Regions from separate parts of the Gottfriedia acidiceleris genome, predicted to be linked through region 3. Evidence: a T-box and tRNA genes for the amino acid it is inferred to sense, from the RefSeq annotation. Region 3 holds a T-box; the other regions hold tRNA genes.
What was found. A T-box is a leader RNA that pairs with one kind of tRNA and senses whether it is charged. The one in region 3 lies ahead of ileS (isoleucine--tRNA ligase), so its partner is inferred to be a tRNA-Ile.
Positions count from the first base shown of each region.

Region 1: it has a tRNA-Ile gene. The T-box ahead of ileS (isoleucine--tRNA ligase) is inferred to sense a tRNA for this amino acid. The anticodon was not compared.
Region 2: it has a tRNA-Ile gene. The T-box ahead of ileS (isoleucine--tRNA ligase) is inferred to sense a tRNA for this amino acid. The anticodon was not compared.

Region 1 covers NZ_CP096034.1:101,021-104,305, forward strand. The annotation lists rRNA gene MY490_RS00530 (16S ribosomal RNA) at 1-1,092, shown strand, start outside; tRNA gene MY490_RS00535 (tRNA-Ile) at 1,185-1,261, shown strand; tRNA gene MY490_RS00540 (tRNA-Ala) at 1,283-1,358, shown strand; rRNA gene MY490_RS00545 (23S ribosomal RNA) at 1,438-3,285, shown strand, end outside.
Region 2 covers NZ_CP096034.1:37,560-40,844, reverse strand. The annotation lists rRNA gene MY490_RS00185 (23S ribosomal RNA) at 1-1,574, opposite strand, end outside; tRNA gene MY490_RS00180 (tRNA-Ala) at 1,655-1,730, opposite strand; tRNA gene MY490_RS00175 (tRNA-Ile) at 1,752-1,828, opposite strand; rRNA gene MY490_RS00170 (16S ribosomal RNA) at 1,921-3,285, opposite strand, start outside.
Region 3 covers NZ_CP096034.1:2,701,237-2,704,521, forward strand. The annotation lists gene ileS (isoleucine--tRNA ligase) at 1-1,865, opposite strand, end outside; T-box leader at 1,932-2,177, opposite strand; gene corA (magnesium/cobalt transporter CorA) at 2,492-3,285, shown strand, end outside.

The DNA.
Region 1 (3,285 bases), 2.1 Mb from region 3:
TAAGTGCTAGTTGAATAAGCTGGCACCTTGACGGTACCTAACCAGAAAGCCACGGCTAACTACGTGCCAGCAGCCGCGGTAATACGTAGGTGGCAAGCGTTGTCCGGAATTATTGGGCGTAAAGCGCGCGCAGGCGGTTTCTTAAGTCTGATGTGAAAGCCCCCGGCTCAACCGGGGAGGGTCATTGGAAACTGGGAAACTTGAGTGCAGAAGAGGAAAGTGGAATTCCAAGTGTAGCGGTGAAATGCGTAGAGATTTGGAGGAACACCAGTGGCGAAGGCGACTTTCTGGTCTGTAACTGACGCTGAGGCGCGAAAGCGTGGGGAGCAAACAGGATTAGATACCCTGGTAGTCCACGCTGTAAACGATGAGTGCTAAGTGTTAGAGGGTTTCCGCCCTTTAGTGCTGAAGTTAACGCATTAAGCACTCCGCCTGGGGAGTACGGTCGCAAGACTGAAACTCAAAGGAATTGACGGGGGCCCGCACAAGTGGTGGAGCATGTGGTTTAATTCGAAGCAACGCGAAGAACCTTACCAGGTCTTGACATCCTCTGACAACCCTAGAGATAGGGCTTTCCCTTCGGGGACAGAGTGACAGGTGGTGCATGGTTGTCGTCAGCTCGTGTCGTGAGATGTTGGGTTAAGTCCCGCAACGAGCGCAACCCTTGATCTTAGTTGCCAGCATTTAGTTGGGCACTCTAAGGTGACTGCCGGTGACAAACCGGAGGAAGGTGGGGATGACGTCAAATCATCATGCCCCTTATGACCTGGGCTACACACGTGCTACAATGGATAGTACAAAGGGTTGCAAGACCGCGAGGTGGAGCTAATCCCATAAAACTATTCTCAGTTCGGATTGTAGGCTGCAACTCGCCTACATGAAGCCGGAATCACTAGTAATCGCGGATCAGCATGCCGCGGTGAATACGTTCCCGGGCCTTGTACACACCGCCCGTCACACCACGAGAGTTTGTAACACCCGAAGTCGGTGGGGTAACCTTTTAGGGGCCAGCCGCCTAAGGTGGGACAGATGATTGGGGTGAAGTCGTAACAAGGTAGCCGTATCGGAAGGTGCGGCTGGATCACCTCCTTTCTATGGAGACATCATGAACCGATGGTTCATGTATGAAATGTTTCTTCATTGTTTTGTTTAGTTTTGAAGGATTATCCTTCTATTATAGATATGGGCCTATAGCTCAGCTGGTTAGAGCGCACGCCTGATAAGCGTGAGGTCGATGGTTCGAGTCCATTTAGGCCCACCATATCTTTTGTAATATCATAATGGGGCCTTAGCTCAGCTGGGAGAGCGCCTGCCTTGCACGCAGGAGGTCAGCGGTTCGATCCCGCTAGGCTCCACCATTTTTTTATTTTGTACCTTGAAAACTAGATAATGTCATTCATTAAACTGCGTAAGTTTAATTCAATTAGTTTTAAAATTAGTTAAGTTAGAAAGGGCGCACGGTGGATGCCTTGGCACTAGGAGTCGATGAAGGACGGGACTAACACCGATATGCTTCGGGGAGCTGTAAGTAAGCTTTGATCCGGAGATTTCCGAATGGGGAAACCCACTACTCGTAATGGAGTAGTATCTTTACCTGAATACATAGGGTACTGAGGACAGACCCAGGGAACTGAAACATCTAAGTACCTGGAGGAATAGAAAGCAATAGCGATTTCCTGAGTAGCGGCGAGCGAAACGGAAGATAGCCCAAACCAAGAGGCTTGCCTCTTGGGGTTGTAGGACACTCTATACGGAGTTACAAAGGAACGGGGTAAATGAAGCGACCTGGAAAGGTCCGTCAAAGAAGGTAAAAACCCTGTAGTTGAAACCTCGTTCCCTCTTGAGTGGATCCTGAGTACGGCGGAACACGTGAAATTCCGTCGGAATCTGGGAGGACCATCTCCCAAGGCTAAATACTACCTAGTGACCGATAGTGAACCAGTACCGTGAGGGAAAGGTGAAAAGCACCCCGGAAGGGGAGTGAAAGAGAACCTGAAACCGTGTGCTTACAAATAGTCAGAGCTCGTTAACGAGTGATGGCGTGCCTTTTGTAGAATGAACCGGCGAGTTACGATCCCGTGCAAGGTTAAGTTGAAGAGACGGAGCCGCAGCGAAAGCGAGTCTGAATAGGGCGATATAGTACGTGGTCGTAGACCCGAAACCGAGTGATCTACCCATGTCCAGGATGAAGTTCAGGTAACACTGAATGGAGGTCCGAACCCACGCACGTTGAAAAGTGCGGGGATGAGGTGTGGGTAGCGGAGAAATTCCAATCGAACTCGGAGATAGCTGGTTCTCCCCGAAATAGCTTTAGGGCTAGCCTTATGTGTTAGAGTCTTGGAGGTAGAGCACTGATTGGACTAGGGGCCCCCAACGGGTTACCGAATTCAGTCAAACTCCGAATGCCAATGACTTATCCATAGGAGTCAGACTACGAGTGATAAGATCCGTGGTCAAGAGGGAAACAGCCCAGACCGCCAGCTAAGGTCCCAAAGTATACGTTAAGTGGAAAAGGATGTGGAGTTGCTTAGACAACCAGGATGTTGGCTTAGAAGCAGCCACCATTTAAAGAGTGCGTAATAGCTCACTGGTCGAGTGACTCTGCGCCGAAAATGTAACGGGGCTAAACGTATCACCGAAGCTGCGGATTGATACCGTATGGTATCAGTGGTAGGGGAGCGTTCTAAGGGCGTTGAAGCTAGATCGTAAGGACTGGTGGAGCGCTTAGAAGTGAGAATGCCGGTATGAGTAGCGAAAGACGGGTGAGAATCCCGTCCACCGTATGCCTAAGGTTTCCTGGGGAAGGCTCGTCCTCCCAGGGTTAGTCAGGACCTAAGCCGAGGCCGAAAGGCGTAGGCGATGGACAACAGGTTGATATTCCTGTACCACCTCATTTCCGTTTGAGCGATGGAGGGACGCAGAAAGATAGGGTAAGCGCGCTGCTGGATATGCGCGTCCAAGCAATTAGGCTGATGTGTAGGCAAATCCGCACATCATAAGGCTGAGTTGTGATGGCGAGGGAAATATAGTACCGAAGTTCCTGATTCTACGCTGCCAAGAAAAGCTTCTAGCGAGGAAATAGGTGCCTGTACCGCAAACCGACACAGGTAGGCGAGGAGAGAATCCTAAGGTGAGCGAGAGAACTATGGTTAAGGAACTCGGCAAAATGACCCCGTAACTTCGGGAGAAGGGGTGCTCTTTTGGGTGTATGCCCGGGAGAGCCGCAGTGAAAAGGCCCAAGCGACTGTTTAGCAAAAACACAGGTCTCTGCGAAGCCGCAAGGCG
Region 2 (3,285 bases), 2.0 Mb from region 3:
CACAACTCAGCCTTATGATGTGCGGATTTGCCTACACATCAGCCTAATTGCTTGGACGCGCATATCCAGCAGCGCGCTTACCCTATCTTTCTGCGTCCCTCCATTGCTCAAACGGAAATGAGGTGGTACAGGAATATCAACCTGTTGTCCATCGCCTACGCCTTTCGGCCTCGGCTTAGGTCCTGACTAACCCTGGGAGGACGAGCCTTCCCCAGGAAACCTTAGGCATACGGTGGACGGGATTCTCACCCGTCTTTCGCTACTCATACCGGCATTCTCACTTCTAAGCGCTCCACCAGTCCTTACGATCTAGCTTCAACGCCCTTAGAACGCTCCCCTACCACTGATACCATACGGTATCAATCCGCAGCTTCGGTGATACGTTTAGCCCCGTTACATTTTCGGCGCAGAGTCACTCGACCAGTGAGCTATTACGCACTCTTTAAATGGTGGCTGCTTCTAAGCCAACATCCTGGTTGTCTAAGCAACTCCACATCCTTTTCCACTTAACGTATACTTTGGGACCTTAGCTGGCGGTCTGGGCTGTTTCCCTCTTGACCACGGATCTTATCACTCGTAGTCTGACTCCTATGGATAAGTCATTGGCATTCGGAGTTTGACTGAATTCGGTAACCCGTTGGGGGCCCCTAGTCCAATCAGTGCTCTACCTCCAAGACTCTAACACATAAGGCTAGCCCTAAAGCTATTTCGGGGAGAACCAGCTATCTCCGAGTTCGATTGGAATTTCTCCGCTACCCACACCTCATCCCCGCACTTTTCAACGTGCGTGGGTTCGGACCTCCATTCAGTGTTACCTGAACTTCATCCTGGACATGGGTAGATCACTCGGTTTCGGGTCTACGACCACGTACTATATCGCCCTATTCAGACTCGCTTTCGCTGCGGCTCCGTCTCTTCAACTTAACCTTGCACGGGATCGTAACTCGCCGGTTCATTCTACAAAAGGCACGCCATCACTCGTTAACGAGCTCTGACTATTTGTAAGCACACGGTTTCAGGTTCTCTTTCACTCCCCTTCCGGGGTGCTTTTCACCTTTCCCTCACGGTACTGGTTCACTATCGGTCACTAGGTAGTATTTAGCCTTGGGAGATGGTCCTCCCAGATTCCGACGGAATTTCACGTGTTCCGCCGTACTCAGGATCCACTCAAGAGGGAACGAGGTTTCAACTACAGGGTTTTTACCTTCTTTGACGGACCTTTCCAGGTCGCTTCATTTACCCCGTTCCTTTGTAACTCCGTATAGAGTGTCCTACAACCCCAAGAGGCAAGCCTCTTGGTTTGGGCTATCTTCCGTTTCGCTCGCCGCTACTCAGGAAATCGCTATTGCTTTCTATTCCTCCAGGTACTTAGATGTTTCAGTTCCCTGGGTCTGTCCTCAGTACCCTATGTATTCAGGTAAAGATACTACTCCATTACGAGTAGTGGGTTTCCCCATTCGGAAATCTCCGGATCAAAGCTTACTTACAGCTCCCCGAAGCATATCGGTGTTAGTCCCGTCCTTCATCGACTCCTAGTGCCAAGGCATCCACCGTGCGCCCTTTCTAACTTAACTAATTTTAAAACTAATTGAATTAAACTTACGCAGTTTAATGAATGACATTATCTAGTTTTCAAGGTACAAAATAAAAAAAATGGTGGAGCCTAGCGGGATCGAACCGCTGACCTCCTGCGTGCAAGGCAGGCGCTCTCCCAGCTGAGCTAAGGCCCCATTATGATATTACAAAAGATATGGTGGGCCTAAATGGACTCGAACCATCGACCTCACGCTTATCAGGCGTGCGCTCTAACCAGCTGAGCTATAGGCCCATATCTATAATAGAAGGATAATCCTTCAAAACTAAACAAAACAATGAAGAAACATTTCATACATGAACCATCGGTTCATGATGTCTCCATAGAAAGGAGGTGATCCAGCCGCACCTTCCGATACGGCTACCTTGTTACGACTTCACCCCAATCATCTGTCCCACCTTAGGCGGCTGGCCCCTAAAAGGTTACCCCACCGACTTCGGGTGTTACAAACTCTCGTGGTGTGACGGGCGGTGTGTACAAGGCCCGGGAACGTATTCACCGCGGCATGCTGATCCGCGATTACTAGTGATTCCGGCTTCATGTAGGCGAGTTGCAGCCTACAATCCGAACTGAGAATAGTTTTATGGGATTAGCTCCACCTCGCGGTCTTGCAACCCTTTGTACTATCCATTGTAGCACGTGTGTAGCCCAGGTCATAAGGGGCATGATGATTTGACGTCATCCCCACCTTCCTCCGGTTTTTCACCGGCAGTCACCTTAGAGTGCCCAACTAAATGCTGGCAACTAAGATCAAGGGTTGCGCTCGTTGCGGGACTTAACCCAACATCTCACGACACGAGCTGACGACAACCATGCACCACCTGTCACTCTGTCCCCGAAGGGAAAGCCCTATCTCTAGGGTTGTCAGAGGATGTCAAGACCTGGTAAGGTTCTTCGCGTTGCTTCGAATTAAACCACATGCTCCACCACTTGTGCGGGCCCCCGTCAATTCCTTTGAGTTTCAGTCTTGCGACCGTACTCCCCAGGCGGAGTGCTTAATGCGTTAACTTCAGCACTAAAGGGCGGAAACCCTCTAACACTTAGCACTCATCGTTTACAGCGTGGACTACCAGGGTATCTAATCCTGTTTGCTCCCCACGCTTTCGCGCCTCAGCGTCAGTTACAGACCAGAAAGTCGCCTTCGCCACTGGTGTTCCTCCAAATCTCTACGCATTTCACCGCTACACTTGGAATTCCACTTTCCTCTTCTGCACTCAAGTTTCCCAGTTTCCAATGACCCTCCCCGGTTGAGCCGGGGGCTTTCACATCAGACTTAAGAAACCGCCTGCGCGCGCTTTACGCCCAATAATTCCGGACAACGCTTGCCACCTACGTATTACCGCGGCTGCTGGCACGTAGTTAGCCGTGGCTTTCTGGTTAGGTACCGTCAAGGTGCCAGCTTATTCAACTAGCACTTATTCTTCCCTAACAACAGAGCTTTACGACCCGAAGGCCTTCATCGCTCACGCGGCGTTGCTCCGTCAGACTTTCGTCCATTGCGGAAGATTCCCTACTGCTGCCTCCCGTAGGAGTCTGGGCCGTGTCTCAGTCCCAGTGTGGCCGATCACCCTCTCAGGTCGGCTACGCATCGTCGCCTTGGTGAGCCGTTACCTCACCAACTAGCTAATGCGCCGCGGGCCCATCTGTAAGTGATAGCCGAAGCCATCTTTCAATAAAGGAACAGGAGTTCC
Region 3 (3,285 bases):
TTCGGGTTCCAAGGCGCACTATCTACTAATAATGCCCATCTTAATGAATCAGCACCATATTTTTGAATTAATTCTACTGGATCAAGTGCATTCCCTTTACTTTTAGACATTTTTTGTCCATTTTCATCTAATACATGGCCTAGAGATAATACTCGTTTATACGGTACTTTCCCGGTAAATAAAGTAGATACTGCAAGTAAACTATAGAACCAACCTCTCGTTTGATCAATACCTTCAATGACGACATCTGCTGGGAATTGTTTTGTAAATTTCTCATTATTTTCAAAAGGATAATGATACTGGGCAAATGGCATCGACCCACTATCGAACCAGACATCAATCACTTCAGGTGTTCTTTTCATATTCCCTTTACAATTTGGACAGTTAAGAGTAACTTCATCAACAAAAGGTTTGTGCAGTTCAATTGAGTTGTCAATTTCTTCAACCGAATGGTTACATAATTCATTTATACTTTTTGGTGCTAATTGATGATTACATGAATCACATTCCCAAACATTTAATGGGGTGCCCCAATATCTTTTTCGGCTAATATTCCAATCAACCATTTGTTCTAAAAAATTACCGAATCGACCATATTTTATATGATCTGGATGCCATGTTACTTCTTCATTATTTTTAATAAACTGTTCCTTTAATGCGGTCGTTTTAATAAACCAACTTTCATTCGCATAATAGAGTAAAGGTGAATCACAACGCCAACAATGCGGATAGCTGTGCTCATATTTTTCTTTACTAAATAATAATTCATTTTCGGCTAAATACCTTACTATATCTACATCACACTCTTTAACAAAACGACCTTGAAAATTAGGTACTTCATCAGTATATTGGCCCTTTTCATTTACTACATTTACAAACGATAACCCATTTTCTTGGACAACCTTATAGTCATCTTCACCGTATGCAGGTGCGATATGAACAATTCCAGTACCACTACCTTCAGTTACAAAATCTGCTTTCACAACTTTATGACCAACTTCAACTTTTACGAAATGAAATGGTGGTAAATAACTAATACCGATTAGTTCTGCCCCGAGAAATTCAGATAAAATGACGTATTCAGCTTTTAATACTTTATCTAATAATGCCTTAGCAAGAATATATACTTCTTCACCTTTTTTAGCACGAACATATTCCATTGTAGGATTTACAGCTAACGCTACATTAGCAGGAAGTGTCCACGGAGTTGTCGTCCATCCAAGGAAATAGACATTTTCTTCATCTTGCAATTTAAACTTAACGGTTGCAGATAAATCTTTAACGTCTTTATATCCTTGCGCTACTTCATGTGAACTTAGTGATGTTTGACAGCTAGGGCAATAAGGTGAGACACGATGGCCTTTTACTAGTAAACCTTTTTCATGGATTGTACCTAGGATATTCCATACACTTTCGATATAAGAATTATCCAATGTTACATATGGGTCATCCATATCCACCCAATATCCTAACTGTTCAGTAAAATCTCGCCATTGTTTCTCGTAAGTAAAAACACTTTCTTTACATTTATCAAGGAAAGCTTTTACTCCATAACGTTCAATTTCTGCCTTACCTGAAATGCCTAACATCTTTTCAACGCCGAGTTCAACTGGTAAACCATGAGTATCCCATCCAGCTTTACGAACAACTTGGAAACCAGCCATTGTTTTATATCTAGCTACCACATCTTTTATAGTACGACCTAATGCATGACCAACGTGTGGTAGTCCATTTGCAGTTGGGGGACCTTCATAAAAAACAAATGATTCATTATGTTCTCTTTGTTCAACTGATTTAATAAAAGTATTTTCTTTAGACCAATGTTCACTAATCCTTTTTTCACGATTTTGAACAGATTCTTTCATGTTTTCTTTTTTCATATGATATCGCCTCTCTTATTTTTTTAAAGCACACAAAAACCCGCCCCTATAACAAGGGACGGGTTTAACCGCGATACCACCCTAATTCTATTGAAAACATTCCGCTCTTCAATAGCACTTTAGTCACGTACAATCATACGCGTTCCTTTTAACGGTAGACACCCGTTCAAACTTACTTATGTTTTCAGTTTGACTTCTCGGAGAGGATCTTCATTTAAGTACTATTCACCGGATTTCAGCTTCCCCGGCTCTCTGTATAACAGTAACAAAAATTACTTTTCTCGTCATTGAATTCATTTGTGTGCTTTAATTGTTATTTATTATATCCACCGACTACTAAAAAGTCAAAGTTTTCTTAAATTTTTTTTACTTAACTTAAATTCATATGCCAATGGAGATAATAAATGGCAATGTTAATGATCTTTTTAGTAAAATATCTTTTCTGCAACTAAAGAAAGAAAAGCAGAATTATATCTCTTATTATATTTTTGTTTTATTTCCTTACTACTTTTGTTAATCGTTAAACTTTCTCATAAATTTTTTAAAAACTAATGAAGAATATTGTGTTAAACTGATTTTGGTGAAAATTAACGAGAAAAAGGGGTGCCGAAATGATCAAAACGATGGCTGTATACAAGGACGGAACCCATGCGTTTGATGTATCAATAAAAGAATTAAATTCCGAACAAATTGATTGGGTTTGGGTCGATATTGGAAAACCTGAAAAAGAAGAAATTGACCTATTGAAAACTCATTTCCACTTCGATGAAATAGCAATTAAGCATTGTGTAAGTTATAAAGAAAGACCGAAAATGGATTATTACGATGGCTATCGTTTTATCATCCTACAATCATTGCAGGAGAACATGCAACAAGATGAAATTGATCTCTTTTTATCCCACAAGTACATCGTTTCATTTTGTTGGGAGGAATCAAATGCGATACAAATTGTGTGGAACAAACTAAAAGGATTAAAAAGTACAAAAGGAATAAAACCAGAACGAATCCTGTATCATATTTGTGATGAAATTGTTGATAAATTCTTTCCTATCGTCCAAAAAATTGAAGATGACATCGAAGAGATTGATGAATTAGGATCAAATTCCGATCTAAGCATGATCGATGGAATTAAAACACAATTAAGTAAGTTATCAAAGGTAAGAAAAACAGTTAAACCAACAAAAGATTTAATTTATCGTATATTAAATTCAACACACGTTGAAATTGACAAAGAAACGACAAAGAAATTACGAATCGTCTACGAACACTTAGTAAAATTATTAGATGACATTGCAGATAACAGGGAAATGGCAAATGACATCAGAGAAAGTTATATTTCAACGAACTCACACAAAATGAATAAAACGATGAAAATGTTAACATCGGTCTCGATAGTGTTCATGCC